Regions from separate parts of the Streptomyces sp. NBC_00178 genome, predicted to be linked through region 1. Evidence: riboswitches for the same ligand, from Rfam matches in the RefSeq annotation. Region 1 holds a riboswitch; each other region holds the start of a gene.
What was found. Region 1 has a riboswitch for cyclic di-AMP ahead of OHT61_RS04380 (C40 family peptidase). Riboswitches for the same ligand answer to the same signal wherever they lie in the genome.
Positions count from the first base shown of each region.

Region 2: linked by a shared signal. The riboswitch ahead of OHT61_RS24440 (M23 family metallopeptidase) and the one ahead of OHT61_RS04380 (C40 family peptidase) in region 1 are both predicted to bind cyclic di-AMP.
Region 3: linked by a shared signal. The riboswitch ahead of OHT61_RS28050 (M23 family metallopeptidase) and the one ahead of OHT61_RS04380 (C40 family peptidase) in region 1 are both predicted to bind cyclic di-AMP.

Region 1 is NZ_CP108143.1:1,038,518-1,048,758, forward strand. Features, by position in the region: gene OHT61_RS04325 (alpha/beta hydrolase) at 1-72, opposite strand, end outside; gene OHT61_RS04330 (urease accessory protein UreD) at 233-1,012, opposite strand; gene ureG (urease accessory protein UreG) at 1,009-1,686, opposite strand; gene OHT61_RS04340 (urease accessory protein UreF) at 1,747-2,412, opposite strand; gene OHT61_RS04345 (urease subunit alpha) at 2,430-4,151, opposite strand; gene OHT61_RS04350 (urease subunit beta) at 4,144-4,455, opposite strand; gene OHT61_RS04355 (urease subunit gamma) at 4,470-4,772, opposite strand; gene OHT61_RS04360 (TetR/AcrR family transcriptional regulator) at 4,911-5,531, opposite strand; gene OHT61_RS04365 (ABC transporter permease) at 5,639-6,634, shown strand; partial or broken gene OHT61_RS04370 (ATP-dependent Clp protease proteolytic subunit) at 6,815-7,197, shown strand; gene OHT61_RS04375 (hypothetical protein) at 7,205-7,513, shown strand; cyclic di-AMP (ydaO/yuaA leader) riboswitch at 7,877-8,049, shown strand; gene OHT61_RS04380 (C40 family peptidase) at 8,053-8,523, shown strand; gene OHT61_RS04385 (LysE family translocator) at 8,568-9,209, opposite strand; gene OHT61_RS04390 (LysR family transcriptional regulator) at 9,282-10,196, shown strand; gene OHT61_RS04395 (ATP-binding protein) at 10,204-10,241, opposite strand, start outside.
Region 2 is NZ_CP108143.1:5,558,866-5,569,106, forward strand. Features, by position in the region: gene OHT61_RS24425 (DNA gyrase/topoisomerase IV subunit A) at 1-1,622, opposite strand, end outside; gene OHT61_RS24430 (M16 family metallopeptidase) at 1,870-3,231, shown strand; gene OHT61_RS24435 (M16 family metallopeptidase) at 3,258-4,640, shown strand; cyclic di-AMP (ydaO/yuaA leader) riboswitch at 4,831-4,999, shown strand; gene OHT61_RS24440 (M23 family metallopeptidase) at 5,014-5,772, shown strand; gene OHT61_RS24445 (GntR family transcriptional regulator) at 5,985-6,686, shown strand; gene OHT61_RS24450 (HPr family phosphocarrier protein) at 6,876-7,157, opposite strand; gene OHT61_RS24455 (bifunctional acetate--CoA ligase family protein/GNAT family N-acetyltransferase) at 7,321-10,182, shown strand; gene OHT61_RS24460 (DUF5998 family protein) at 10,241-10,241, shown strand, end outside.
Region 3 is NZ_CP108143.1:6,413,550-6,423,790, forward strand. Features, by position in the region: gene dxs (1-deoxy-D-xylulose-5-phosphate synthase) at 1-1,122, shown strand, start outside; gene OHT61_RS28030 (aspartate aminotransferase family protein) at 1,119-2,513, shown strand; gene OHT61_RS28035 (helix-turn-helix domain-containing protein) at 2,588-3,202, shown strand; gene OHT61_RS28040 (DUF6126 family protein) at 3,289-3,468, shown strand; gene OHT61_RS28045 (tyrosine-protein phosphatase) at 3,530-4,354, opposite strand; cyclic di-AMP (ydaO/yuaA leader) riboswitch at 4,766-4,925, shown strand; gene OHT61_RS28050 (M23 family metallopeptidase) at 4,930-5,802, shown strand; gene OHT61_RS28055 (SGNH/GDSL hydrolase family protein) at 5,966-6,793, shown strand; gene OHT61_RS28060 (STM4011 family radical SAM protein) at 6,809-7,756, opposite strand; gene OHT61_RS28065 (STM4012 family radical SAM protein) at 7,765-9,120, opposite strand; gene OHT61_RS28070 (STM4013/SEN3800 family hydrolase) at 9,117-9,929, opposite strand; gene OHT61_RS28075 (STM4014 family protein) at 9,991-10,241, opposite strand, start outside.

The DNA of each region.
Region 1 (10,241 bases):
GGCTATCGCGCCCGCTATGAGCGTGCCCGCGATCAGCGTGCCGGCCGAACCGAGCAGAGCTGTGCGTCTCAAAGTGGAACCTCCCCCTACGTGATGCGCCGTCGATGACGGCGCTGTTGTTCATGCGTTCGGCAGATCCTTTCGTCTGTGAGGTTGCTGAGAACAGGGCGTACACGTGTTTCTTTACCGAACCAATAACCGGTGCACCCTGTCCCGCTGAGCGAACTCGGGCTTACACGAGCGGCCGTGCCGGCCCCCGGAGCTCGTTCAGCGCCTCGTCCAGGAGGCGGCGCAGCAGCCGTGCGTCGGCGGCGAGAGCGGTCACCAGGACGGCGGGGCCGGCCAGGGGAACGAGTGAGGCGGTCGGCCCCAGCAGTCTGGGGGCGGGCAGGTGGTCGGCGAAGGCCGGGTCGACCACCAGCAGTTGTCCCACGGCGCGGTGTCCCCCGAGGACGGCCGCCCCGTCCCATCCACCCGGCGCGTCGGGACCGAACGTCAGCTGCTGGTCGAACAGGGGCCGTCCGGCCCTGCGCACCGTCAGCCGGGTGGAGAGGCGGCCGGTGGTCTCACCGTGCCGGCCCAGGATCTGCTCCTCACGGAGTACCAGGCGGGCGGATGCGGCGAGTTCGACCCGGGTCGTCATGTCGAGTGTGCTGCCCCGCGCCGAGATCAGCTGCTCGGGCAGCCAGAGCAGTTCGGCCCGCTCCCCCACGTCGAGCCGCACGTCGTAGGACGCGGGTACATCGTCCGGGCCGGCGCCCGGCAGGGCCACGGTCGCGGCTGCGGAGTCCACCGTCACCCGGCTCCCGTCCCCGGCCCGGACCTCGATGCCGAGCCGGTCGCCGCCGAGGGGCGCGCTCATGGCGCCGATCACGGTGACGCGCGTGTGGGCGGGGTCCGGCGATCTGGTCCGGCGCAGGGCGAGCGGGCCTTCGCTCTCGAGTACGGGCAGCGACGTGCAGCCGCGCCCGTCGGCGACCGCGGTGATCCGGGCGGTGGCCGTGACGCTCATGCGGCCCAGGCCGCGAGCCGGGCCCGTACCCAGTCGGCGACGGGCGCGACCCCGTCCTCGGCCTTCAGGGAGGTGAACACCACGGGCAGATCGCCGCGTTGCTCCGCGGCATCCCTCGCCATCCGGCCCAGGTCGGAGCCCACGTAAGGGGCGAGGTCCGTCTTGTTGACGACGAGCAGGTCGGCGGTGGTCACCCCCGGACCCCCCTTGCGCGGGATGTCGTCGCCGCCGGCGACGTCGATCACGAACACCTGCGCGTCGACGAGGCCCTTGGAGAAGGTGGCGGTCAGGTTGTCGCCGCCGGATTCCACCAGGATCAGATCGAGCGGGCCGACGGAGTCCTCCAGGTCCTCGACCGCTTCGAGGTTGGCGGAGATGTCGTCGCGGATCGCCGTGTGCGGGCAGGCGCCCGTCTCCACGGCCTGGATGCGTTCGGGCGGGAGGACGGCGTTGCGCAGGAGGAAGGCGGCGTCCTCGCGGGTGTAGATGTCGTTGGTGACGACCGCGATGGAGAGCCGGTCGCGCAGGGCACGGCAGAGGGCTGCGACCGTCGCGGTCTTCCCGGACCCCACCGGACCGCCGAGGCCGATGCGCAGGGCTCGGCGGGTGCCGTCGGGGCGTGCGGCGTCGGCACTGACGGCCGCGGGACCGTGGTGGGCGTGGTCGAGGTGCATGGGTGCGGCTCCTGGTGCGGCTGGCGGTGGGCATCGGTGGTTCGGGGGGCGAGCGGCGGTTCAGGACGCGAACAGGCGGACCGGCCAGGCCGCGTGGGCCTCCGCGGAGATGTCGAGCAGGGGGGCGGAGGCGGCGGGCAGCGCGTCGATGCCCTTGCGCGCCGCCGCGGCCGCCTGCGCCGCGACCCGGTCGAGTTCGGGTGCGAGGCGGGCGAGGACCGCGGCGGCCTCGAAGGGATCGAGGGAGAGCAGCCGGACCACCGCGGTGGCCGGGCCGCTGACCGTCTCGTAGGCGACGCAGTGGGCGGCGTCCTCGGGTCCGAGACCCGCTGCCCGCGCCGTGAGGCCGAGGACGACCGGCTGGTGGGCCCCGCGGGGCAGGGCCGCGGCAAGGGCCGACAGTTCGGGGCTGGGCCAGGTGGCGCGGGCGGCCCGCATCAGCTGGCGGCCGAGTTTGCGTGCGGCGGCGCGTAGGGCGGGCGAGGGGGTACGGGCGTCGGCGGCCTCGTCGAGCGCGAGCGGATCGAGACCGTGGGCCGCGGCGGCGGCCAGTGCGGCGGAGGTGAGGCCGGTGGTGTGGAGCCTGCCCAGGCAGAAGCCGGCCAGGTCCCGGGCGTCGCGGATGCGTCCCGCCTTGACGGCCGGCTCCGCGCCACCCGAGTGGGCGTGGCCACCGGCGGGGAACCGGCCGTCGGCGAGGACGAGCAGTGCTGCGCGCGTCGTCATGAGGTGCTGACCTGCTGTCAGAAGAGGAAGTAACGCTGGGCCATCGGGAGTTCCGCCGCGGGAGCGGGTTCGACACGCTCGCCGTCGATGGTGACGGCGAAGCTGTCGGAATCGACGCGCACCTGCGGCAGCGCGTCGTTCTCCCGCATGTCCGCCTTGGTGACACCTCGGGTGCTGGTGATCGGCACGAACCGCTTGCCCAGCCCCAGCCGCTCGGGGAGTCCGTCCTCGACGGCCGCGGCGGAGACGAAGTTGAAGGAGTTGGCGGCGGGCGCCCTCCCCACGGCCCCGAACATCGGCCGCGGCATGACCGGCTGCGGCGTGGGGATCGACGCGTTGGCGTCACCCATCTGTGCGTACGCGATCTGGCCCCCCTTGATGACGAGTTGCGGCTTCACCCCGAAGAAGGCGGGATCCCACAGCACGAGATCGGCGAGCTTCCCCGTCTCGACGGATCCGATCTCACGGTCCAGCCCCTGGGCGACGGCGGGGTTGATGGTGTATTTGGCGACATAGCGACGGGCCCGGTTGTTGTCGGCGGCGCCGTCGCCGGGCAGCGCTCCCCTCCGCCGCTTCATGACGTGGGCGGTCTGCCAGGTCCGCAGGACCACTTCACCGATCCGGCCCATCGCCTGGGAGTCGGACGAGATGATCGAGATGGCACCCAGGTCGTGGAGGATGTCCTCCGCCGCGATGGTGGACGGCCGGATGCGGGACTCGGCGAAGGCCAGGTCCTCCGGCACGGTGGGGTTGAGGTGGTGACACACCATCAGCATGTCGAGGTGTTCCTCGATCGTGTTGACCGTGTGCGGCCGGGTCGGGTTGGTGGAACTGGGCAGGACGTAGGGCTCCGAGACCACGCTGATGATGTCGGGCGCGTGCCCGCCTCCCGCCCCTTCGGTGTGGTAGGCGTGGATGGTCCGCCCCGCGACGGCTGCGAGCGTGTCGGCGACGAAGCCGGCCTCGTTGAGCGTGTCGGTGTGGATGGCGAGCTGCGCACCCGTCTCCTCGCAGACGCTCAGGCACGCGTCGATCACGGCGGGAGTAGCACCCCAGTCCTCGTGGATCTTGAACCCCAGCGCGCCTGCCCGCAGTTGGGAGTGCATCGCGTCCCGGGACATCGTGTTGCCCTTGCCGAGCAGTCCGATGTTGACCGGGTACCCGTCGAGCGCCTCGAACATGCGGGCGAGGTGCCAGGGTCCGGGGGTGATCGTCGTGGCCTTGGTGCCTTCGGCGGGGCCCGTGCCTCCGCCGACGAGGGTGGTGATGCCGGAGGAGAGCGCCTGGTCGATGAGGGTCGGCGAGATGAAGTGCACGTGCGCGTCGATGGCACCCGCGGTGACGATCTTGCCGTTGCCCGCGATGATCTCGGTCTCGGGTCCGATGACCAGGTCGGGGTGGACTCCGTCCATCGTGTCGGGGTTGCCGGCCTTCCCGATGCCGGTGATCCGGCCGTCGCGGATACCGATGTCGGCCTTGACGACACCCCAGTGGTCGAGGACGACCGCTCCGGTGATGACGGTGTCCGGTGCGCCTTCGGCACGGGTGGTGCGCGCCTGGCCCATGGATTCCCTGATCACCTTGCCGCCGCCGAAGACGGCTTCGTCCCCGGCGCGCCCGGGACCGCCCGACCTGTCCTCGTCGATGCGGACCACGAGATCGGTGTCGGCGAGCCGGATGCGGTCACCGGTGGTGGGGCCGAACAGGTCGGCGTACAGGGGACGGCTGAGTTCAGGCATCGAGGGGACCTCCGGTCTCGCCACGCAGTCCGGGGACGATGCGCAGGCCCGCGAGCGGGACGAGTTCGACGTCGACGGGGATGCCGGGTTCGAAGCGCACAGCGGTTCCGGCAGCGATGTTCAGGCGCAGTCCGCGGGCCGCCAACCGGTCGAATTCCAGACCGCTGTTGGCCTCGGCGAAGTGGTAGTGCGAGCCGACCTGGACCGGCCGGTCGGCGGCGTTGAGGACGGTGAGGCGGGTGACGGGGCGGCCCTCGTTGAGTGGCACCGCGTCTTCCGCGTACAGGATCTCTCCGGGGATCATCGGCCGCTCCCCCGTCAGACGATCGGCTCGTGGACGGTGACGAGCTTGGTGCCATCCGGGAAGGTGGCCTCGACCTGGACGTCGTGGATCATCTCCGGGATGCCCTCCATGACATCGTCACGCGTGAGCACCTTGCGGCCGGAGGCCATGAGTTCGGCGACCGTCCGCCCGTCGCGTGCACCTTCCAGGAGGTGCGAGGTGATCAGCGCGATCGCCTCGGGGTGATTGAGCCGCAGGCCGCGTGCTCTGCGCTTCTCGGCGACGTCGGCCGCCACGTGGATGAGCAGGCGTTCCTGTTCGTGCGGGGTCAGTTGCACGCTTCCACCTCTTCGTCTTCCGCCCGGTACCTGCCCCGGGCGCAGCGGGACCCTATCCCGCCTTCAACACTCTGTTGAACGATGAAGAGGGTTCCGCGGCCAGGTATTGCACGTTAGGGCGAAAGTTTTTCCGGCGCGTTAACTGATCTTTTGCGGCCCCATGGACATCAGGCCCCGCAAGCCGTTCTCCAGCACCTCGGGTTCGACTCCGCCGAACAGCGCTTCCTGCACCATGAACCCCTGGGCGGTGGCGATCATCGTGCGGGCGACGTCGTCGGCGGAGACGTCGGCGTGCATGATGCCGGCCGCGCGGTAGGCCTCCACGAGCTTCGCCCAGCCCACGCGCATGCCGGCGTAGCCGTCGCTGAAGGCTGTGGACAGACGGTCGCTGCGCAGAGCCTCGGCCCAGACCTGGACGATGAGCGCCGCGCAGGTCCGCCGCTCCATGCCGTACAACTGCCCCGCCAGGAAGGTGCGCAGCACCCTGCCGAGGAGCACGTCCGGAGTGGGCGGCGGGGTGATCTCGGCGGCGTCCTCGAAGGCGTGCCGGATGCCGCCGAACGCCTCGTCGGCGATGGCCGCGATCAGGTCGTCCTTCCCCGCGAAGTAGCGGTAGACGGCTCCCGCGGACAGCCCGACCTCCTTCAGCACGTCCTGCATCGATGTTCCGTGGAAACCGTTGCGGGCGAAGCAGCGGGCGGCGCCGGCGAGGATCTGCCGGCGGCGGGCGTCGAGGTGCTCCTGGGAAACGCGTGCCATCCGAAAAGCGTAGAACGAACATTCATTCTCGACAAGCCGAGCGGCGGGCCCGCACAGTTGACAACGAAAAACGAACGATCCTTCTCTTTGGAAACGAGGCATCCTCCATGCCTGCTGCACCGAACCGCCGGGCGGCGGCCGCCGTGCTGCTCGTCCCCCTGATCGTCACGCTCGCGCTCTGGGCCTTCGCGTGGCCCGCCGCCCGGATCGCGCCCCGCGACCTGCCCGTCGGCGTCGCCGGCGCGGCTCCGGCCGCCGATCAGCTGCAGAAGCGGTTCGAGCAGGAGGAGGGAGCCTTCGAGATCCACCGGTACGCGGATGAGCCCGCCGCCCGCACCGCGATCGAGGAGCGGGTCGTATACGGGGCCGTCGTGGTCACCTCCGAGGGCCCCCGGCTGCTCACCGCCTCGGCCGCGAGTCCGGTCGTCTCACAACTGCTCACCGGCGCGGTGGCGGCGGCCGCACCCGGCGGGGGCGGCATACCCGTCACCGACGTCGTCGCCGCCCCGGAGGCCGACCCCCGCGGCAGCGCGCTCGGCGCGAGCATCCTGCCGCTCGCGCTGGCCGGAGTCGCCGCAGGGGCGATCGTCACCCTGCTGAAGCTACGCGGGGCCCGGGCGGCCGCGACCCTGATCGGCGCCTCGGCCCTGGTCGGGCTCGTGGCGACCGCTCTGGCCCACAGCTGGCTCGGCGTGATCACGGGCGACTGGTGGGCAGAGGCAGGCGTCGTCGGACTCACCGTCGTGGCGATCGGCTCGGCGGTGGCGGGGCTGGCCGCACTCCTCGGCACGCCGGGCATCGGCCTGGGGGCGCTGCTGATGGTGCTGTTGGGCAATCCGTTCTCCGGCGTGACCAGTGCGCCCGAACTGCTTCCCGCACCGGTCGGCGTCCTCGGGCAGTGGCTGCCGCCCGGGGCGGGCGGCTCCCTGCTGCGGTCGGTCGCCTTCTTCGACGGTCACGCGGCGGGCGGACCTGCGCTGACCCTCGCGGTGTGGGCCGCCCTCGGCCTGACCGCCGTACTGGTGGGCGGGCGCGGGCACCGCGACGATCCGGCACGCCGCGTCGAGACCGCCGAGCACGCACCGGAGCCCGCACTCGCCTGAACGGCCCGCCCTCCGCGCCGAGTCGCGTCCTCCCCGCCCGCGCGGCGGAGGGCGCGACTTTGCGTTCCGTCGGCGGCGGGAGCCCCGGTCGGTCGGTCGTCCCGGTCGTGGCCGCGGTGCTCCGCGGCGACGCCGAAGCGGCGCCGTCCGCACTCGGCCGGCTCCGAGGATCGGATCGACGACACCATGCGCTTCCTCGTCTGCGAGGTGGAGACCTTCTGCATCGGCCGAGCGGGTTCCGGCGCCGCGGTGCTGCTGGCCGCGGGCGCCCCCGGTCGCGACATGCGCTGCCCGGCGCCCGGGTAGTCATTCAGCAACCCGCCCTGGAGGAGCCGGTGCGGGGGCAGCCCTCGGATCTCGGGATCCCGGCACGCGAGTTGTCGCGCGAGCGTGAGCTGCTCACAGCGATGCCGGCGTTCCACACAGGGCGTTCCGCACAGGAGATCAGCGCCGACATCAAGCGGGACACCATCCTCGACGCCCCGGCCGCCCTGGCGTTCGGGCTGGTGGACCACGTCGTGGAGAACCGCACTCCGTCCCAGCCGCCGCACCCCGCGAGGTGAACCAGCGATGCTCACACCCCAGTTCCCGCCCCTGCCCGCACTCACCCGCGCCGAGGCCGAGTTCATCGACTCCTACCTCGAGGCGCTCGACCAGCTCGGCCGCATCAACCCCGCCCGCGGCGGCGATACGTACGGGGCGCTGCGGGCGGCGCAGGCGCTCGCCTCCAGGGCGGTCGTCCTGCGCGACGCGCTCACGCTCATGCACGAACGGGGTGAGTCGCGGATCCACGCGGAGACGCTGGCCAGGGCGTTACGGGTGCTGGACGGGGAGCGGCGGGCCGGGCGGGTCGCCGTGCCGCCCGCGCCGGCCGGCTGAACACAGGCGCCTGACTCCCCGGCGAGGGAACTCCCTTGCGGCGCTCTTGCCGACACGCCCGACGACTCGATGAGTTTTCCTCGCTCGTTCGGCGTAGAAGGTCCCCCTCCCGAGGGACAGCCCAACTTGCGCATGCGGCGCGGACAGTGAACGGAATCTGTCGTTCCACCGCTGGTGCGGGGCTGGTCCGGCGCGGCCGAGCGGCCACGGGATCAGCCTCGTCCACCCGAATGGATCAGTGGTGACGACTCTCACACAGCGCGGCTTCAGCGAGGAAATCCGGCGGGGCGTGCGTAAAGATCCCTGGGACGACAAGCCCCCGCCGCCGCGGCGGGGCGGTCCGGGCGGACGCCGAGTCCTGCCGCTGTCCGGATGCCTGGTCGACAGAAGTGGATCGGCAGGAGTGGAGGACCCGAGCACAACGGGCCGCCCGGACATCCGGACGGCCCTCGGGGTGAAGCCGCCTTGCGCGGCCGGGCAACTTCGCCAGCCCGAACCCGACAGGTCATCCTTCACAGGCGGCTGACGAAGGGTTGCGCATGACTGCGCAGGTTCATGTCCCGTCTCTGTTCGCCCGGGTCGGCACGGCCTCGGTTCTCACGTTCGCCGTAGGCACCACGATGCTGGCGCCCGGTTTCGTCGAGGACGCCGAGGCCGCGAGCCATTCGACGAGGGCTCTCGACATCGCCGCCTCGAAGAAGGGCGCGCCCTACAGATACGGCGCCACAGGCCCGCACCGGTTCGACTGCTCCGGGCTGACGCTCTACTCGTATCGGAAAGCGGGCAAGAAACTTCCCCGCACGGCGCAGCAGCAGTACAACAAGACCCGCCATATCTCCAGGTCGCAGCGGAAACGCGGCGACCTGGTCTTCTTTCACTCGGGGCGCGGTGTCTACCACGTCGGGATCTACGCCGGAAGCGGCCGGATCTGGCACTCCCCGAAGACCGGGGCGGTGGTCCGGCTGGAGAAGATCTGGTCGAACAGCGTCTGGTACGGGAGGGTCCGCTGACCCCTTCGTCCGCCCGACGCCTTCGGCACCACTTCCCACCGTGATCAGTGCAGCAGGGGCCCGGTCACCAGCACGAGTCCCAGCGCGGTGAGCGCCGTGCCGCTGCCGCCCTCGATGGCGCGGGCGGTACGCGGCCGGCGCAGCCACCTGCCGAGACGGTCCACGAGCAGCGCCACGGCCGGGAACCAGACGAGCGCGAGCAGCACGACCACCGAGGCGAGCAGCAGCGTCCTCGGCAGGGGCGCCTGGCCGTCGGGGACGAACTGCGGCAGCAGGCTGAGGAAGAGCACGGGCGCCTTCGGGTTCAGCGCGTTGGTCAGGAAACCCTGGCGCAGCGAGCGTCCCGGGCCCGGCGCCGTCCCGCCCCGGCCCGCCTCCTCCGTGCCCGGAGCCGAGGCGGGCCGCTTACGCATCGCCCGGAGTCCGCTGAGGCCCAGGTAGAGCACGTACGCCCCGCCGAGCAACTGGACGGTGCGGAAGAGAACGGGCGTCGCCACGAGCACGGCGGCGAGCCCGGCCACCGCCAGCGCGGTGTGCACGAGCAGCCCTCCGGCGACTCCGACCGCGGTGGCGAGGCCGGAGCGGCGGGATGCCAGGGCGTTGCGTACGACCACGGTGAAGTCCGCGCCGGGCAGCGCGACCATGCCTGCCGCCACGGCGACGAAGGCCAGAAGTTGTGCGTCCATGGAGACACTCTGACCCGTGGGAGCCTTTAGCGTGTACTTGCAATCTTCTGGGTCTGCCAAAAGGAATGCTTCATGTACGACCCCGTCAGGCTGGCCGCACTGGTGGCGGTGGCCGAGGCCGGATCGATCACCCGGGCCGCCGCCCGGCTGGGCTACACGGCGCCGGCGCTCTCCCAGCAGCTGGCCAAGCTGGAGAGGGAGGCGGGCGCCGCCCTCCTCGTCCGGCACCACCGCGGGGCACGGCTGACCGCCGCCGGCGAGCTGCTGGCCGGCCGGGCCAGGCGCGTCCTCGACGAGATGGACCAGGCACGGCACGAGCTGGCCCGGCTCACGGGACTGTCGGGCGGCAGACTGCGGGTGGGCACCTTCGTGACGGCCGGAATCCACCTGCTGCCGCCGGTCCTGACCGCCTTCCGGCGCGCCCACCCGGATGTGGAGCTGGCGGTCACGGACTACGAGCCTCCCGCGGGTGTGGCCGCCGTGGCGGCGGGCGACGTGGACCTGGCACTGACCCACGCGTACGAACCCGCTGCCGCGGCGCCCCTGCCGGCCGGGGTGTCGGCCGATGCGCTGCTCGTCGAGGACCTGGTGCTCGTCACCGCGCCGGGGCAGATGCTGTCCGGGAGCAGCGGCCCGCTTCCCCTGGCCGATCTGGCGGGTCGCCCGCTGATCAGCAGCGCGCCGCTGCATCCGCCCCGCCGCGGGGTGGAACGCGCGCTGGCCGAGGCGGGTGCGACCCCTGCGGTCGTGTGCGAGTCACCGGGGTACGCACTCGTCTGCGCGCTGGTCAGCGCCGGCCTCGGTGTCGCCGTGGTACCCGAGATGGTCGCGGCCATGTCCCCGGCGCCGCTGGCCGTCCGACGGCTGGAGCAGGCAGGGTTCCGCCGGACGATCTCGGTGGTCCACCGGGGCCGGGAGAACACGGCGGCCGCCGCCACGCTGCTGGCACTGCTGCGGAGTGGTTTCGGCCGGGCAGGCGCGCCGTGAGTCTGTGTCAGGCCTGCGCGGGGACGGGCCAGGGCAGGACGATCG
Region 2 (10,241 bases), 4.5 Mb from region 1:
TCGGCCTGGACGATCGGCTCGGCGTTCGCCGTACGGGCCAGCAGGCCGGTCGAGGACAGGAGCACCTGGCAGGGGTCGTCGGCGACCTCCAGCGGCACCGAGGCGACCTGCGAGCCCGACGACTCCAGTAGCACGGTGCGCCGGTCGGTGCCGAACTTCTTGGCCACCGCCGCCAGTTCGGCGGACACGAGCTTGCGCAGCTCGGCGTCCGACTCCAGGATCGCCGTCAGTTCGGCGATCTCCTGGTTCAGACGGTCGCGCTCGGTCTCCAGCTCGATCCGGTCGAATCGGGTCAGCCGGCGCAGCGGGGTGTCCAGGATGTACTGCGTCTGGATCTCGCTCAGCGAGAAGCGCTCCATCAGGCGCTCCTTCGCCTGCCCCGAGTTGTCGCTGTCCCGGATGAGGCGGATGACCTCGTCGATGTCGAGCAGGGCGACGAGGAGGCCCTCGACCAGGTGGAGCCTGTTGCGCCGCTTGGTCCGGCGGAACTCGCTGCGCCGGCGCACCACGTCGAACCGGTGGTCGAGGTAGACCTCCAGGAGCTCCTTGAGCCCCAGGGTCAGCGGCTGCCCGTCGACGAGTGCGACGTTGTTGATGCCGAAGGACTCCTCCATCGGCGTCAGCTTGTAGAGCTGCTCCAGTACGGCCTCGGGCACGAAGCCGTTCTTGACCTCGATCACCAGACGGAGCCCGTGCGCACGGTCCGTGAGGTCCTTGACGTCGGCGATGCCCTGGAGCTTCTTCGAACCGACCAGGTCCTTGATCTTGGCGATCACCTTCTCCGGGCCGACGGTGAAGGGAAGTTCGGTGACCACGAGGCCCTTGCGGCGCGCCGTGACGTTCTCTATGGCGACCGTGGCGCGGATCTTGAACGTGCCGCGCCCGGAGGCGTACGCGTCCTTGATGCCGCCGAGGCCCACGATCCGGCCGCCGGTCGGCAGGTCGGGTCCGGGGACGAAACGCATCAGCGTCTCGAGGTCCGCGCCCGGGTGCCGGATCAGGTGGCGCGCGGCGGCCACGACCTCGCCCAGGTTGTGCGGGGGCATGTTGGTGGCCATGCCGACCGCGATCCCGGAAGCACCGTTGACCAGGAGGTTCGGGTACGCCGCCGGGAGGACGACCGGCTCCTGCTCCTGGCCGTCGTAGTTCGACTGGAAGTCGACGGTGTCCTCGTCGATCGACTCCGTCATCAGGGACGTGGCGTCGGCCATCCGGCACTCGGTGTACCGCATGGCGGCCGGCGGGTCGTCGTTGCCCAGGGAGCCGAAGTTGCCGTGCCCGTCGACGAGGGGCAGGCGCATCGAGAACGGCTGTGCCATGCGCACCAGTGCGTCATAGATCGACGCGTCGCCGTGCGGGTGCAGTTTGCCCATCACCTCGCCCACGACCCGTGCGCACTTCACGTACCCACGGTCGGGGCGCAGTCCCATCTCGTTCATCTGGGACACGATGCGGCGGTGCACGGGCTTCATGCCGTCCCGGGCATCCGGCAGAGCCCTGGAGTAGATCACCGAGTACGCGTACTCGAGGAAGGAGCCCTGCATTTCGTCGACGACGTCGATGTCGAGGATCTTCTCCTCGAAGTCGTCCGGCGGCGGGGTTTTGGTGCTGCGGCGGGCCATCGCGGCTGCGACTCCTTCACAGATTCTGTCGGGCAACCTCAGGTTCTGACGCCGACCATTGTGGACCGCCGCACCGACAACGCCGACCTCGACCCGTCCGAAGCGCTCTCCGGGGGCCCCGCGAAGCCCCTCTTCACGGCAGGATCTACGACAACATTCACCCGGCGGGAACTTCGCCAGGTGCCCGTGCGCTTGCTTACAGTGGCAGGTCCGGCAGGAAAATCCTGTACCGATCGAAGGGACGTACATGCCCATGGGTCACACGGCCACAGCCCAGGCCGGTTCCGGCGGCTTGACGGCGACCGAGCACCGGCTGGCCAACGGCCTGCGCGTGGTGCTCTCCGAAGACCATCTGACCCCGGTAGCCGCGGTCTGCCTCTGGTACGACGTCGGTTCCCGCCACGAGGTGGCGGGCCGCACCGGCCTCGCCCACCTCTTCGAGCACCTGATGTTCCAGGGCTCGGGCCAGGTCAAGGGGAACGGACACTTCGAGCTGGTGCAGGGAGCCGGCGGTTCCCTCAACGGCACCACCAGCTTCGAGCGCACCAACTACTTCGAGACGATGCCCACGCACCAGCTGGAGCTGGCCCTGTGGCTCGAGGCCGACCGGATGGGCTCGCTGCTCGCCGCGCTCGACGAGGAGTCCATGGAGAACCAGCGGGACGTGGTGAAGAACGAGCGCCGCCAGCGCTACGACAACGTCCCGTACGGCACCGCGTTCGAGAAGCTCACCGCGCTCGCGTACCCGGAGGGCCACCCGTACCACCACACGCCGATCGGTTCCATGGCCGACCTGGACGCGGCGACGCTGGAGGACGCGCAGGCGTTCTTCCGCACCTACTACGCGCCGAACAACGCCGTGCTCTCCGTCGTCGGGGACATCGACCCCGAGCAGACGCTCGCCTGGATCGAGAAGTACTTCGGATCCATCCCGTCCCACGACGGCAAGCAGCCCCCGCGCGACGGCACGCTGCCGGACATCATCGGCGGACAACTGCGGGAGGTGGTCCACGAGGAGGTGCCGGCACGCGCGCTGATGGCGGCCTACCGGCTGCCCCACGACGGCACCCGTGCGTGCGACGCCGCGGACCTGGCGCTGACCGTGCTCGGCGGCGGCGAGTCGTCCCGCCTGCACAACCGCCTGGTCCGCCGCGACCGTACGGCCGTGGCCGCGGGATTCGGGCTGCTCCGGCTCTCCGGCGCGCCGTCGCTGGGGTGGCTGGACGTGAAGACGTCCGGAGGCGTCGAGGTCCCGCGGATCGAGGAGGCGGTCGACGAGGAGCTGGCCCGCTTCGCCGAGGAGGGCCCCACCCCCGAGGAAATGGAACGCGCGCAGGCACAGTTGGAGCGCGAGTGGCTCGACCGGCTCGGCACGGTCTCCGGACGGGCCGACGAACTGTGCCGGTTCGCCGTCCTGTTCGGCGACCCGCAGCTCGCCCTGACCGCGGTCGGCCGCGTGCTCGACGTGACCGCCGACGAGGTCAAGGCCGCCGCCCGGGCCCATCTGCGGCCCGACAACCGTGCCGTCCTGGTCTACGAGCCGGTCGAACCGGCCGAGGACACCGAGGGTACCGACGGCACCGACGCGCACGAGGGGGCCGACAAGTGACCGACGCCGCCGTGACTGGAGTAGCGATGGAGTACCACCCGCAGCCGACCGCCGGCGAGGCCAGGCCCTGGGCCTTCCCCGCGCCCGAACGGGGCGCCCTGCCCAACGGCCTGACCGTGCTGCGCTGCCACCGGCCGGGCCAGCAGGTGGTGGCCGTGGAGATCTTCCTCGACGCGCCGCTGGACGCGGAGCCCGAGGGCCTCGACGGTGTGGCCACGATCATGGCCCGCGCGCTGTCCGAGGGCACGGACAAGCGTTCCGCCGAGGAGTTCGCGGCCGAGCTGGAGCGCTGCGGCGCCACGCTCGACGCACACGCCGACCACCCCGGCCTCAGGGTGTCCCTGGAGGTCCCGGCCTCCCGGCTCGTCAAGGCGCTCGGACTGGTCGCCGAGGCGCTGAGGGCCCCGGCCTTCGCGGAGAGCGAGATCGAGCGTCTGGTGGGCAACCGGCTCGACGAGATCCCGCACGAGCAGGCCAACCCCGCCCGGCGGGCGGCGAAGCAGCTCTCCAAGGAGCTCTTCCCGGCGACGGCCCGTATGTCGCGTCCACGCCAGGGGACCGAGGAGACGGTGCGGCGCATCGACGCGGCGGCCGTCCGCGCCTTCTACGACGCCCACGTCCGTCCGTCCACCGCGACGGCGGTCGTCGTCGGCGACCTCACCGGCATCGACCTGGACGCGCTGCTCGCCGACACCGTCGGCGACTGGTCGGGCGACTCGGTCCCCGCGCGCCCGGTTCCCCCGATCACCGCGGACGACACCGGCCGCGTCGTCATCGTGGACCGCCCCGGGGCCGTGCAGACCCAGCTCCTCATCGGGCGGATCGGCGCCGACCGGCACGACAGCGTCTGGCCCGCCCAGGTCCTCGGCACGTACTGCCTGGGGGGCACCCTGACCTCCCGGCTGGACCGCGTGCTGCGCGAGGAGAAGGGCTACACCTACGGCGTCCGGGCGTTCGGCCAGGTGCTGCGTTCGACGGCACCCGGTTCGTCGTCCGGCCCCACCGGCGCGGCGATGCTGGCCATCAGCGGCTCCGTGGACACGGAGTCGACCGGGCCGGCGCTCGACGACCTGTGGAAGGTCCTGCGCACCCTGGCGGCCGAGGGGCTCACCGACGCCGAGCGCGAGACCGCCGTGCAGAACCTCGTGGGCGTGGCCCCGTTGAAGTACGAGACGGCTGCCTCCGTCGCGGGAACCCTGGCCGACCAGCTGGAGCAGCACCTCCCGGACGACTACCAGGCCACGCTGTACGCGCGCCTGGCCGAGACGGGCACGGTCGAGGCGACGGCCGCGGTGGTCAACGCCTTCCCCGTCGACCGTCTGGTCACCGTGCTGGTCGGGGACGCCGCGCAGATCGCGGACCCCGTCAGGGCGCTGGGCATCGGCGAGGTGTCGATCGTCAGCGGCTGACGATCCGGCACATTCAGGACCCCGGCGGGCATCCCCGCCGGGGTCCTGTCTTTTGTCTGATTTATCAAGGGACGTGCGCGTTCATCCTGTGGGATGTCCGACAAAAGACCCTTTCGGTTTGGAGCGGGTGAGGCGCCCGTCCTAGCGTCGGCTCGGCTGTCCGCCGGACCCGAGCCGCGACCGCGGCACCGGACAGCCATCGCCGAGTCCCCGTCAGGCGCGAGCCTGGGGAGCCGGGGACCCACCAAGTCCCTGGGGTGAATCGGATCCCCGCGTCTCACGCGAGACGGGAGGGGTCCGTAGGAGACCTTCCTGCTCCGAACCCGTCAGCTAACCCGGTAGGCGAGAAGGAAGGAAAGGAACCAGCCACTTCATGGCGTTCATCCGTGCCACCGGGAAGCACCGTGCCCCGAGCCGCCTGACGCGTTCGAGCGCCCGGGCCGCCGGTATCGCGGCCCTGGCCACCACCGGTGTCATAGGCGCGACGGCCTCCCCGGCACTCGCCGCGGACTCCGAGGTCACCGCCGGCAGCACCGGTCTGGTCCAGACGGTCGCCCTCGACACGAGTCTCGCCGCGCAGATCGAGGCCCAGGCGGAGGCCCAGCAGCACCAGGCCGCCGTTGCGAAGGCGAAGGCCGAGGCCGAGCGCAAGGCGGAGGCCCGCGCCAAGGAGGTCCGCGAGGAGAAGGCGCGCGCCGCACGCGCCGCCGAGCGCGCCCGCCTCAACGCCTTCCACCTGCCGGTCGCCGGTTCGCACGTCACCACCGGCTACAAGACCGGCGGCGCGCTCTGGTCCTCCGGCACCCACTCCGGCGTGGACTTCCAGGCCGCGTCCGGCACCCCCGTCGTCGCCGTCGGCGCCGGCACGGTCGTCGAGGCCGGCTGGGGCGGCGCCTACGGCAACAACATCGTGCTGCGGATGAAGGACGGCACCTACACCCAGTACGGCCACCTCTCCTCCATCGGCGTCAAGGTCGGCCAGAGCGTCGCCTCGGGCGAGCGGATCGCCTTCTCCGGTTCGACCGGCAACTCCACCGGACCGCATCTGCACTTCGAGGCCCGCACCACCCCCGAGTACGGCTCGGACATGGACCCCGTCGCCTACCTCCGCGCCCACGGCGTCCAGGTCTGACCCAGGCCCGCCCGCACGCACCGCTCCGACGAAGGCCCCGGCATCGCGCCGGGGCCTTCGCCGTCCCCCGGGGAGCCGTGCGGAACTTCCTTCCGGCCAAAAGATATCCATGGATTCCACCCCGCCATCGGAAATTCCGGCCGGTTGCAATAGAGTCACAGAACAGGCGTCGATCGGCCGCGTTTCGCGGGGATTAAGGCGGAGGTTCGGACATGCGCATTCCCGCGCATTCGGTATGCACGGCGATCCGCGACGACATCGTCTCCGGTGTCTTCGAGCGTGGAAGCCGCCTCACCGAGGAGGTGCTCGCGCGTCGCTACGGCGTCTCCCGTGTCCCCGTGCGCGAGGCGCTGCGCACCCTGGAGTCCGAGGGGTTCGTCGTCACCCGCCGGCACGCCGGCGCCTGTGTCGCCGAACCCACGGAGCAGGAGGCGGCCGACCTGCTGGAGATCCGGATGCTGCTGGAGCCGCTGGGTGCCGCGCGCGCGGCACAGCGCCGTACCGACGCGCACCTGAAGGTGCTCCGGGGCCTGGTCAGGCTGGGGCAGGAGAGGGCGCGGCGGGGCGAGGGGGAGGATCTGCGCTCGCTCGGGGGCTGGTTCCACGAGACGCTCGCCCAGGCGTCGGGCAGCCCCGCCCTGATCGCGCTGCTCACCCAGCTGAGGCACAAGATCGCCTGGATGTACGCCGTCGAGCAGCCCGCCAGGCCCGCGGAGTCCTGGGCCGAGCACGGCGCCCTCGTCGACGCGGTGGCGCGCGGGGACGCGGAACGGGCCAGGGCGCTCGCCGTCCAGCACGCCGAGCGGGTCACGGCGGCCCACCGGCTGCGCCGCACCGCCACATCCGGCCGTGCGGCCGGAACCAGGGTGAGGACTTCGCAACACCGCGTAAACACCGCGGGAGCCCGTCATTAACAATGACGCCGTATACAAAGAGAGCGACGGCCGGAGGGCTTTATTTCCGCTGCCCTGATCTCCTTTCCGATGACGTTCCCGGCGGTTGCGGTAATGGAAAAGCGAAGGTTCGGGAAACAGAAAAGCCGCGGCCCCCGTGGGGGTGCCGCGGCTTTTCGCAGAGCGAATTCCGGACGGGAGCGGCCGGGGTCAGACGGTCTCCGGGAGCTCCTCGAGCCCTTCGGCGACCAGCTTCGCCAGGCGGTCCAGGGCGGCCTCGGCGTTGTCCGCCTCGGACGCGAGCACGATCTCCTCGCCGCCCTGCGCGCCCAGACCGAGCACCGCGAGCATGGAGGCGGCGTTGACGGGGTTGCCGTCAGCCTTGGCGATCGTCACGGGGACGCCGGAGGCCGTGGCGGCACGGACGAAGATGGAAGCGGGGCGGGCGTGCAGGCCCTCGGCCCAACCGACGTTGACGCGGCGCTCAGCCATGGTTCTGCCCTTCAGGTGTAATGAGTTGTCTAGACCAGTCTCTCATGTGGTGCGCCCTGCTGTGCCCGGTCCCGGAGCGGGCCGGACGGCCGCCCGCGGGCTCACTCAGCGTGCCCCCGCCGTGAACCCGCCGCGACCGCTGCGGCGGTCGTACGCTTTGCCCATGGAGCCCACCCCGGAGCAGAGTCCGCATCACGCGTACCCCGACCACTGGGAGGCGGACGTGGTGCTCCGCGACGGTGGCACCGCCTGCATCCGGCCCATCACCACCGACGATGCCGAGCGGCTGGTCAGCTTCTACGAGCAGGTCTCCGACGAGTCGAAGTACTACCGCTTCTTCGCCCCGTACCCCCGGCTCTCGGCGAGCGACGTGCACCGCTTCACCCATCACGATTACGTCGACCGGGTGGGACTGGCCGTCACCGTCGGCGGCGACTTCATCGCCACCGTCCGCTTCGACCGCATCGACGAGCGGGGCCTGCCCGCCTCCGCCCCCGCGGACGAGGCCGAGGTCGCCTTCCTCGTCCAGGACGCCCACCAGGGCCGCGGAGTGGCGTCGGCGCTCCTGGAGCACATCGCCGCGGTGGCCCGGGAACGGGGGATCCGCCGCTTCGCCGCCGAGGTGCTGCCCGCCAACAACAAGATGATCAAGGTGTTCCGCGATGCCGGGTTCACCCAGCAGCGCAGCTTCGAGGACGGCTCGGTGCACCTCACCCTCGACCTGGAGCCCACGGCCGAGTCCCTCGCCGTCCAGCGCGCACGGGAACAGCGGGCCGAGGCGCGCTCCGTGCAGCGCCTGCTCGCCCCCGGCTCCGTCGCGGTGGTCGGCGTCGGCCGCGCGGAGGGCGGGGTCGGCCGCACCGTCCTGCGCAACCTCCTGGGCTCGGACTTCACCGGACGCACCTACGCGGTGAACACCTCCTTCGCCGCCGGCCTGGCCACGGTCGACGGCGTGCCCGCGCACCGCTCCGTGGGCGAGATCGGCGAGCCCGTCGACCTCGCGGTCGTGGCGGTCCCCGCCGACCGGGTGCCGGAAGCCGTCGCCGACTGCGGTGAGCACGGGGTCCAGGGCGTCGTCGTCCTCTCCGCAGGCTACGGCGAGCGCGGCGCCGACGGGCGGGAACGGCAGCGCGAACTGGTCCGCCAGGCACGGTCGTACGGCATGCGGATCATCGGGCCGAACGCCTTCGGCATCATCAACACCTCCGACGCCGTCCGCCTCAACGCCTCCCTCGCCCCCGAATCGCCCCAGTCCGGGCGCATCGGCCTCTTCACCCAGTCCGGCGCCATCGGCATCGCGCTCCTGTCCGGTCTCCACCGCCGCGGCGCGGGACTGTCGTCCTTCATCTCCGCGGGCAACCGGGCCGACGTCTCCGGCAACGACTTCCTGCAGTACTGGTTCGAGGACCAGGACACCGATGTCGCCCTGCTGTACCTCGAATCACTCGGCAACCCGCGCAAGTTCACCCGGCTCGCCCGCCGGACCGCCGCGGTCAAGCCCGTGGTCGTGGTCAAGGGCGCCCGGCACAGCGGTACCAACCCGCCGGGCCACGCCGTGCCCGTCAGCCGTATCCCCGACGCGACCGTCTCCGCACTGATGCGCCAGGCCGGTGTGATCCGGGTCGACACCGTGACCGAGATGGTCGACGTGGGTCTGCTCCTCGCCGGGCAGCCCCTGCCGGACGGCCCCAGGGTGGCGATCCTGGGCAACTCCGAATCCCTCGGGCTCCTCACGTACGACGCGTGCCTGGCGGAAGGGCTGCGTCCGCGCCCGCCCCGCGACCTCACCACAGCCGCGAGCCCCCAGGACTTCCGGGACGCCCTCGCGGAGGCCCTGGCCGACCCGGGCTGCGACGGGGTGATCGTGACCGCCATCCCCTGGGTGGGGGAGAACGGCGAGGCGCAGACCGGTGAGGGGGAGGTGCTGGGTGCCGCGCTGCGCGACGCGGCGGCCGACGGCCCGGCCAAGCCGGTCGCCGTCGTGCACGTGGAGATGGGCGGCCTGGCCCAGGCGCTCGCCGACGCGGCCGGTACGGCCGCACCGCCCCCGCCCCGGCGGCCCGCCGCCCCGGCCGGAGCCGAACCACGCGGCCCCGCACCGGCGGCGCCCGCACCTGCGCCCGACGAGGCCCGGCACACCCCCCGCGCCGGACGGATCCCCGCCTACCCGGCGGCCGAGCGGGCCGTGCGCGCCCTCGCCGAAGCGGTGAAGTACGCGCAGTGGCGCCGCCAGGCAGCGTCCCCCGGCAAGGTGCCGGAATTCCTCGACGACACCATCGACGCACCGGGCACCGCCGCGCTCATCGACGCGCTGCTCGGGACGGACCCCGACCCGCGCGGGCGTCCCCTCACCCACGACGAGTCCCAGGAGCTCCTGGCCGGCTACGGCGTCCCCGTGCGTCCCACGCTTCCGGCCCCCGACGCCGGCGCCGCCGTCGCCGCGGCCGGGCGGCTGGGCTACCCGGTCGCCCTCAAGACCACGGCACCCCATCTGCGCCACCGCGCCGACCTGGGCGGCGTCCGGCTCGACCTCGTCGACGAGGAGGCCCTGCGCCGCGCCTACGACGAACTGACGTCCCTGCTCGGCAGTCCCGCCGAACTCCGCCCCGTCGTCCAGGCCATGGCACCCCGGGGCGTCGACACCGTCGTACGGGCCTCGATCGACGCTGCCGCCGGGGCCGTCCTCTCCTTCGGCCTGGCCGGCGCGCCCTCCGAGCTGCTGGGCGACACCGCCCACCGCCTGGTGCCCGTGACCGACCGCGACGCGGCCGAACTCATCCGGTCCATCAAGGCGGCGCCGGTGCTGTTCGGCTGGCGGGGCTCCGCACCGGCGGACACCGCGGCGCTCGAGGAGCTCCTGCTGCGGGTGTCGCGGCTGGTGGACGACCACCCCGAGGTGGTCTCGGTCGCCCTGGAACCGGTCGTCGTCGCCACGAGCGGCCTGAGCGTGCTCGGCGCGAGCGTCCGTCTCGCGCCGCCGCCCGCGCGCAGCGACATCGGTCCCCGGCGCCTCCCCAGCTACTGACCCGGGCGGCCCGCTCACGCGTCCCCGGCAGCCACCTGCCCCCCGTAGGATGGTCGGCA
Region 3 (10,241 bases), 5.4 Mb from region 1:
CACCGGGCCAAGCGCTTCAAGGGGCCCGTGCTCGTGCACTGCATCACCGAGAAGGGCAGGGGCTATCCGCCCGCCCTGGCCGACGACGCCGACCGCTTCCACACCGTCGGCCGGATGGACCCCCTGACCTGCGCGCCGCTCGTCGTACCGGCGGCCCCCTCCTGGACCTCGGTCTTCGGCGACGAGATCGCGGAGATCGGCGCCGTCCGCCCGGACGTCGTCGCGATCACCGCGGCGATGCTGCACCCCGTGGGACTGACCAGGTTCGCCGAGGAGTTCCCCGACCGGATCTGGGACGTCGGGATCGCCGAGCAGCACGCCGCCGTCTCGGCCGCGGGTCTGGCCACCGGCGGGCTCCACCCGGTCGTCGCCGTGTACGCCACCTTCCTCAACCGGGCCTTCGACCAGCTCCTGATGGATGTCGCCCTGCACCGGTGCGGCGTGACCTTCGTGCTGGACAGGGCCGGTGTCACCGGCGTCGACGGGCCCTCCCACAACGGCATGTGGGACATGTCCGTACTCCAGGTCGTCCCCGGCCTGCGCATCGCCGCGCCGCGTGACGCCGACCGGCTGCGCGAGCAGCTCCGCGAGGCCGTGGAGGTCGACGACGCACCCACCGTGATCCGGTTCCCCAAGGCGGCGGTGGGGGAGTCCGTCCCGTCTGTCGGGCGGATCGGCGGGATGGACGTCCTGCGCCAGGACCCGGAGGCCCAGGTCCTGCTCGTGGCCGTCGGAGCGCTCGCCCCCGTCTGCCTGGAGGCGGCCGACCTGCTTGCCGGGGCGGGAGTCCGCTGCACCGTGGTCGACCCCCGCTGGGTCAAGCCCGTCGACGCACAGCTGCCCGCCCTCGCCGCGCGGCACGCGGTCGTGGCGGTGGCCGAGGACAACAGCCGCTCGGGGGGCGTCGGCTGGGCGGTCGGGCAGGCGCTCCGGGACGCCGCCGTCGACGTACCGCTGCGGACGTTCGGGATCCCCGAGCAGTTCCTCCCCCACGCGGGGCGCGAGGAGGTGCTGGCGGACATCGGGCTCACCCCGGTGGAGATCGCGGGACGCATCGCCGCGGTACTGGAGCGCCGCGGCGCGGTGGAGGAGCGGGACACGCCGAAGGAGCCCCGGGCATGACGGACGAACGGCCGGGCTTCGACCTGGCGCGGCTGCTCGCCGAACGAGGAGCCGAACGCTACGAGCTGCACACCCGCCACCTCAACCACCAGCTGCCGCGGATGCTGCGCACCATCGGCTTCGACAAGGTCTACGAGCGGGCCGAGGGCGCGTACTTCTGGGACGCCGAGGGCAACGACTACCTGGACATGCTCGCCGGGTTCGGGGTCATGGGCCTGGGCCGCCACCACCCCGTCGTACGCAGGGCCCTGCACGACGTCCTGGACGCCTCGCTCGCCGACCTCACCCGCTTCGACTGCCAGCCGCTGCCCGGACTCCTGGCCGAGAGACTGCTGGTGCACAGCCCGCACCTGGACCGTGTGTTCTTCGGCAACAGCGGGACCGAGGCGGTCGAGACCGCGCTGAAGTTCGCCCGGTACGCCACCGGCAAGCCGCGGATCCTCTACTGCACCCACGCCTTCCACGGGCTGACGACGGGGTCGCTCTCGGTGAACGGCGAGAAGGGGTTCAAGGACGGCTTCGCACCCCTGCTGCCGGACACGGCCATCGCACTGGGCGACCTCGACGCACTGCGCCGCGAGCTGAAGCGCGGGGACGTGGCCGGGCTCATCGTGGAGCCGATCCAGGGCAAGGGCGTGCACGCCGCGCCTCCCGGTTTCCTCCGGGAGGCGCAGGAACTGCTCCGCCGGCACAAGGCCCTGCTCATCGTCGACGAGGTGCAGACGGGACTCGGCAGGACCGGGGACTTCTACGCCTACCAGCACGATGAGGGGGTCGAGCCCGACCTCCTCTGCGTCGCGAAGGCGCTCTCCGGCGGATACGTCCCCGTGGGTGCGACGCTCGGGAGGGACTGGATCTTCAAGCGCGTCTACTCCTCCATGGACCGGGTCCTCGTCCACTCCGCGAGTTTCGGATCCAACGCCCAGGCCATGGCCGCCGGGCTCGCCGTCCTCTCCGTGATGGAGCAGGAGGAGACCGTCGCGAACGCCCGCCGCACCGGCGACCTGCTGCGCGACCGGCTCGCGGCCCTGGTCGGGCGCTACGAGCTGCTGCACGAGGTACGGGGGCGGGGGCTGATGATCGGGATCGAGTTCGGCCGGCCGTCGTCCCTCCGGCTGCGCAGCCGCTGGACGATGCTGCAGGCGGCCCGCAAGGGACTGTTCGCGCAGATGGTGGTGGTGCCGCTGCTGCGCAAGCACCGCATCCTCACCCAGGTCTCCGGCGACCACCTGGAGGTGATCAAGCTGATTCCGCCCCTGGTCATCGGGGAGCCGGAGGTGGAGCGCTTCGTGACCGCCTTCACCGCGGTCATGGACGACGCGCACAGCGGCAACGGGCTGATGTGGGACTTCGGCCGGACACTGGTGAAACAGGCCGCCGTCAATCGCTGAACCCGGCTCCGCCCGTCTTTTGCCCCTGAGGCAATAAAGTTGCCTCAGGGGAAAGTTCCTGGCCCAATGGGGGCATGAATCCTCCTGACGGAGGGGTGGCCGACGACCTTCCGGGCGTCGCCCCACGCCTGCGCGAGCTGCGCCGCGACCGCGGTCTCACCCTGGAGAGCGCCGCCGCGCGGGCGGGACTCTCCCCGGCCCACCTCTCCCGGCTCGAGACCGGGCGCCGCCAGCCCTCGCTGCCGATGCTGCTCGGTCTCGCCCGGATCTACGGTACGACCGTCTCCGAGCTCCTGGGTGAGATGCCGCCGGAACGTGACGCGATCGTCCGTGGCGGACCGATCGACGACGCACTCGGCGACGGGTCCGGCGGCTGGCTCTACCGGCAGGCCGGCGGCTCGGGACGCGCCATGCAGGCGCTGCGCGTCCACGTCCCCCACGGCACCGAGAGCGAACTCGTGCGCGTCCACCCCGGCGAGGAGTGGCTGTACGTCCTCGACGGGCGGCTGCGGGTCGTGCTCGGGGAAACCGTGCACGACCTCGGCGTGGGCGACAGCGCCCACTTCGACTCCCTCACCCCGCACCGGATCGCGGCGCTCGGCCGCGGCGGGGCGAGCCTGCTGTTCGTCCACACACTGCTCCAGAGCCCGGCCGCCGAGCTGTGCCTCGGCCCCGCGGTCCGGCTCTGATCCCACGTATCGTTCCCGCTTCGGCCGCTCATGGAGGCCGCAGTGCCGTCGCTCCGGTCTCCCAGGGGCCGCAAGGAAGGGCTGACATGTCCGATTCCGAGTACTACGACCCGCTCACCCCGCGCCCCCGGCCGGGGGACGACGGGGACACACAGGAGCGGCGGATGCCCCGAGGGGTCGTCATCCGGCTCATCGCCTACCTGGTGGCAGGACACGTCGTCGCGGCCTTCCTCTTCCTGCTCTTCACCGTGGCGGGCAAGGGCTGAGAGCCGACTGCCGGCCCTGCCCGTCTCCCACCACGGCCGGGCAGGGCCCGTCCCGTCGCCGTCAGGCGCCCTCGACGAGGCGCCCACGCAGCTTCTCGCGCGTCTCGTGGCTGATCTTCAGCCCTTCGAGGAGGTAGCGGTCGGTGCTGCCCCAGGTCTCCTCGATCGTGGCGAACGCCGCGTCGAGATATTCGCGGTGGGCGCCGAAGAGCGGATTGAGCAGCTCCATGACCTCCTCCGACATGCCCACCGGAGACGTGTCGCTGCGGTGCACCTTGTAGCGGCGGTGGGCGTCGTTGGACTTGAGGTAGTCGGCCTCGATGGCCTCCTTCTCGACGCCGACCGCGAGCAGCGAGACCGCGACCGACAGGCCCGCCCGGTCCTTGCCCGCGGCGCAGTGCATGAGTGCGGGGACGCTGTCCTCGGCCAGCGCGTGCAGGACCCGGCTGTGCTCGGCCGTCCGGTCCGTGATGATCGAGCGGTAGGACAGGACCATGCGTTCGGTGCCCTTGCCGTCGGCCAGGATCGAGCGCAGCTGCTGGATGTTCCCGTCGCGCACCAGCCGCCAGAACTCCGCGCCGTCGGCCGGGTCGGAGAGCGGGATGCTGACGTTCCGGACGCCGGGCAGTTCCACGTCGTGTCCGTCGAGCTTGTGGTCGGCGGCGTTGCGGAAGTCGAAGATCGTGTGCAGGCCCAGCCCGGCGAGGAATGCGGTGTCGGACGCGGTCGCGTGGGCCAGGTGGCCGCTGCGGAAGAGGCGCCCGAAGCGGACGGTGCGGCCGTCGCTCGTCGGGAGCCCGCCGACGTCGCGGAAGTTGCGGACACCGGTCAGGTCCACGTCCGTCGGCTCGGGGCCGGCCGGGGGGACCTCTGGCAGCTGCGTCACAAGGGCTCCTGGAGGGTCTGGCGCCGGCGCCGCTCGCCGACGGGACACGCTCGCGACGATACGACATGGCTGCATCGCGCACGCGTCGCGTCCCCGCCGTATCGCCCTGTGCGGAGGAGCGGGCAGCGCGATGTCCGTATTGGTGCATTTACCAGAACATGCCCTGATTGTGCGGGACATGGGGGGAGGCGGGTGAGCGGGATCATATCCGTGACGGTGTGTGGTGAAGGTGCCCGTGGGTATTCCGGACGCCTCACGGAAAACCAAGATCCGTAATCCACGGAGTGTGACGGGAATTCCATAACGGAATTGAATCGGGGATTCCGGCCGGGAATCCGAGGCTTGTTACCCGAGTCCTCGCTCGCCTACGGTCACGCTCAATCCGGACGGAACGCCGAATCCTGCCGCCGCCCGGAATCCGCACCGACTCACGCGTGGCAGGAGCGGGGGAACCAGGTAAGTCGCCGGCCGGAGCGATCCGGAACGGCTCGGGGTCAAGACGCGTCACCACGCGGCCGGGCATCTCCAGCCCGAACCCGACAGCTCACCTCGCAGGCGCCGGAGAGGAATTCCCCATGCCCGCACACGGCAAGCACCGTCGTAAGAAGTCCGGTCCGCTCTCCCGAGGCATCCTTGCCGCAGGGGCCGGCGGCGCCGTACTCGCCCTCCCGCTGATCGGCGCCACCGGCGCCCACGCGGCCGAGCCGGCGTCCCCCGCGGTGAAGTCCGCCGCCGTCACCCGGAGCGCGCCCGCCGCCGTCGCGAAGGACGCCCCGAAGACCTACACCGTGGTCTCCGGCGACTCCCTCGCGAAGATCGCCACCGCCAAGAAGGTCAAGGGCGGCTGGCAGAAGCTGTACAAGGACAACCGCGACGTCATCGGCGGCAACCCGAGCCTGATCGTCCCGGGTATGAAGCTGACCCTCGGCGCCAAGGCGTCCGGCGCCGCGAAGCCGGCCGCGAAGGCCGCGCCCGCCGCCGGGAAGGCCGCAAAGGCCGCTCCGGCCGAGAAGACCACCGCCGCGTCGGAGGCCACCGCCTCCGGCTGGGCGGCTCCGGTCGAGCACCCCACCGTCACCACCCAGTACCACGTGGCCGGCGCCAGCTGGTCCAGCGGCTACCACACGGGCTCCGACTTCCAGGCCGCCTCGGGCACCAGCGTCCGCTCCATCGGACCCGGCACCGTCGTCTCCGCCGGGTGGAGCGGTGCGTACGGCAACGAGGTCGTCATCCAGCACAGCGACGGCATGTACTCCCAGTACGCGCACCTGTCCTCGCTGGAGGTCTCGGCCGGACAGACCGTCACCGGCGGCCAGCAGATCGGCCTGTCCGGAACCACCGGCAACTCGACCGGCCCGCACCTCCACTTCGAGGTCCGCACCGGCCCGAGCTACGGCTCCGACGTCGACCCGATCGCCTACCTGCGTTCGCACGGCGTCACCATCTGAGGGACATGACCCAGGGGTCCGGCCGAGGGGTGATGCGCGACGGCGCATCGCCCCTCGGCTTATTCCGGCTTTACCAAAACCTGACCGGGTGGTCTTTGTCACCACCCGTCAACCCCTTATTACGGTCGCGTAGGTCACATTCGAGGGTGCAGGATAATCCCTTGTGGCAGACGATTCGAGAAACAGACGACGAGGCATCATCGGGTCGTACGCGGCGATCGGCGACAGTTTCACGGAGGGCGTCGGGGACCCCGGTCCGGACGGAAGGCTCGTCGGCTGGGCGGACCGTTTCGCCGTTCTCCTCGCGGACCAGCTCCCGGTCCCCGACGCGATGGCCGGCCCGGTGGACGACCCGCACGGAATCTTCCGGTACGCCAATCTCGCCGTACGCGGACGACTCCTCGACCAGATAGTCGAGGAACAGGTGCCCCGCGCCAAGCAACTGGCCCCCGATCTGGTCAGCTTCTGCGCGGGCGGCAACGACATCCTCCGCCCGGGCTCGGACCCGGACGACGTCGCCGAGCGCTTCGAGCGCGCGGTGGCCGACCTCACCCAGGCGGTCGGCACCGTCATGGTGACCACCGGCTTCGACACCCGCGGTATCCCGGTGCTCCGGCACCTGCGGGGCAAGATCGCCACCTACACCGCACACGTCCGGTCCATCGCCGACCGGTACGACTGCCCGGTCCTGGACCTGTGGTCCCTGCGGTCCGTGCAGGACCGCAGGGCCTGGGACAACGACCGGCTGCACCTCTCGCCCGAGGGGCACACCCGGGTCGCGCTCCGCGCCGCCCAGGTCCTCGGACTCGACGTGCCGGCCGACCCCGATCAGGCGTGGCCCCCGCAGGCGCAGCGCGGCACCCTGGAAGTGCGTCGCGACAACATCAACTGGGCGCGGGAGTACCTCGTCCCGTGGATCGGCCGGCGCCTGCGCGGTGAGTCCTCCGGTGACCACGTGGAGGCCAAACGCCCCGACCTGCTGCCGCTGTGACAGCCCGTCGGCTTCTCAGCGACTGCTGACGAACGGCAGGAGCGGCCGGGCCGGTCCCGCGGACACGGGCCCGGCCGGTGCGGACACGGGCCCGGCCGGCGCCGGCATCCGCACCGGACGGGCGGGTATCCGCTCCAGCACACCGCCCGCGAAGACGTCGTACAGCGGCAGCGTCTCCAGGTGCACGTAGCCGATGTGGCAGTCGCACACGTCGCGTGGGCAGCCGCGCGGACCGAGGGCGTCCCGGTAGCTGCCGTCGTAGAGGTTGCCGAGCTCGTCACGGACGAAGTGGCAGCGCCTCACCGTCCCGTCACCGTCCACCGAGACGACGGACTCACCGGTCCGGCAGGGCAGACCGGCCGAGCGGTGGGGATGCCTGCTGTAGGGGAACAGCGGGTCCAGGGCCGTCCAGTCGGCCGCCTCCTCGTCCGTATAGGTGTGCCCCTCGGCGGCGTTGACCCAGAGGTAGACCTCGGACGGCAGCGCGGCGCGAAGCCGCCGGGCCTCGGCCAGGTGCTCGCGCAGACCGACGATTCCGACGCTGTGGCGCACGCCGAGAGCCGTGAGCTCCCGGCACCGGCCGAGAAACCGCTCGTACGGCGTCTGGCCCGGGTGGTAGGTGCACCACAGGGCGACCTTGTCCCGTTCCGCCTCCGCCAGCCACGCGGTACGGCCGCTGAGATTGGTCTGGACGGCGACCCTCGCGATGTGCGGCAGACGGGACAGCTCGACCAGCGCCCGCCGGTACCAGGAACGGACCAGCGCCTCGCCCCACGGGGTGAACAGCACCGACAGCCGGTCGCCCGACTGCTCGGCGGCCCAGGCGGTGAACCGCTCCAGGGCCGCCCGGTCCGCGCGCAGTCGCTCGCCGCTGTCCCGGCGCTTCGCGAACGGGCAGTAGGGGCAGTCGTAGTCGCACGAGGCCAGCGGACCCCGGTACAGGATGGTCAGGTCCTTGCCCACCGGCCCGCTCACTTCGCCTCGTACGCGGCCATCGCGGCCCGTACCTCCGGGGAGAACAGCTCCGGCCCGAGCGCGTCGGAGTGGGCCAGCCCTTCGGGGGAGAGACGCAGCAGGCCGGGGCCCGTGGTGGCGTCGAGCCAGCCCCGCCCGGCGAAGAGATCCAGTTCGGCACGGAAGTCGGCGTACGGATCGGCACCGAAACGGTCGCGGTACTCGGCGGTCCGCATGCCCCGGGCCTGGAGCAGCGACTGCAGCAGATGCCGCCTGCGCGCCTCGCCCTCGTCGACGTAGCGGCCGACCTCCGCCCGGGAGAAGTCCGCGGTGCCGGTGAAGGCGTCGATGATGCCCCTGATCTCCCGCATCTCCACGGCGTAGTCGAAGGAGTAGTGCAGGGAGGACGTGTACGACCGGGCCCCGCAGCCGAGACCGATCATGCCGTCGGTCTGGCAGGCGTAGTCCTCCGGGCCTGTCGGGGCGGCGTCCGCGCGGCGGAACATCCGCATCGACACCTGCTCGTAGCCGTGCGCCAGGAGGTGGTCCCGGCCCGAGCGGTACAGCCGGAGCCGCTGTTCGTCCCAGGCGGCGTCCGGACCGGACTCCGCTCCTCCGCCACGGCGCCCGAGGCCCGTCAGCGGGCGCACGTACAGCGGGTAGAGGTACAGCTCCTCCGGCCGCCATGCCAGAGCGGCGTCCAGCGAGGTGCGCCAGCTCGCCTCCGTCTGACCGTCCATGCCGTAGATCAGGTCGATGTTGAGCACCGGGACGCCCGCCTCCCGGATGCGCCCGAGGGCGGCCTCCACCTCGGACCGGCGCTGAGGGCGCACCGCCGCGCGCGCCTCGGCGTCCACGAAACTCTGTACGCCGATGCTGATCCGGGTGGCTCCACGGCCGGCCAGGACGGACAGCCGGTCCGCGGTCGCGGTCGACGGCGAGGTCTCCACCGACAGGGGCACGGAACGGAGATCGGCGCCCATCCGCTTCTCCGCGATGTCGCAGAGACGGTCCAGCTCCCCGGCGTCGAGGTAGGTGGGAGTGCCGCCGCCGAACGCCGCCGCCGCGAAACGCACCGGTGCGCCGTCGCCCAGCGCGTCACGGACCGCCACGGCTTGCCGGTCGAGTGCGTCGAGGTACCGGGTCGTCAGCTCGTCGGGGGCGCCGACCCTCGTGAAGAGGTTGCAGAAGCCGCAGCGGACCTCGCAGAAGGGTATGTGCGCGTAGAGCGAGAGCGCGTCCTTGCTCTCCCCGGCCCACAGCCCGCTCAGGAGCGGGCGCCCGGCGGGGTGGGAGCCGAGCGGCCGGTAGGCGGTCTTGTGGGGATAGGCGTACACGTAGCTCACGTAGGGGCTCGTGGTGGTGACGGTCATCGTGCTGCCCCCTGGTCGAGGAAGAAATGGGCGTAGGGCACGGTCCACACGGCTTCGTGCCCGAGCCGGTGACCGGTGTAGCCGTCGTCCCCGTACGCGGTGCCGTGATCCGAGCAGACGATCGCGAAGCACCTGCGGCGGCTGCTCACCGCGTCGAAGAGCCGGCCGATGTGCCGGTCCACGTACTCCAGGGCGGCGGCGTGGGTGGCCTTCGAGTCGCCGGACGCGGCCGTGGCCCCCGGCAGGTGGAACCAGTTGGGCTGGTGCAGCGCCGCCACGTTCACGAACAGGAAGAGCCGCTGGTCCGCGGGGAGTCCGGCGACGACCTGCTCCGCTCGGGTGACCTGCGCCTCGAAGGACGTCGGTGAGGCGACGCCGAACTCCGGCTCCCAGTGACTCTCCTGGAACAGGCCGGGCAGTACGGAGCCCAGCGGGGGACGCCGGTTGAAGAAGCCGACGCCACCCACGCAGACCGTGCGGTAGCCGACCGCGGCCAGGCCCGAGAGGATGTCGGGCGTCTCGTGCACGAAGGTGCCGTCCGCGGTCGACTCGCTGCCGGCGAAGCGCGCGGCGAACAGACGCGGGTGGGGGCCCGGCGAGGCGGGCGTCGGCAGGAAACCCGCGAAGATCGCCTGGTGGGAGGCGTACGTGAAGCTGCCGGGCGCGTGCCTCTTCTCCCAGGCACCACCGGGCAGATGCCGGGCGAGATTCGGTGTGCGCCCGGCCGCGGCCAGATCCTGGGCCACGTCGAACCGCAGCGTGTCCAGGGTGACCATCAGCAGGTCATGACTCCCCACGACCGCGTTCATGTCCGGGTTCGGGATCGGGGGTGAGTCCGGGGCCGGGTTCTCCGTGCCGGTGGACGTGTGGTCAGGGTGCGTGGGTGGCACGGTCGTTCCTTGTTCGGTGCAGTACGGCGGCGATCTGCGCGCCATAGGTGTCCAGGCCCTCCGCCCCGCTGCCGGGAAGCCCGGTCAGACGGGGCAGGAGGTCCCCGAAGGCGTTGACCTCGCCTACGGTGAAGCGCCGCCAGCCGGTGGCAGGCAGCAGGTCGACCCCCACGCAGAGCGTGCCGGGGAAGCAGGCGGCGGCCCGCTCGCAGACCGCCAGGGCGGCGCCCC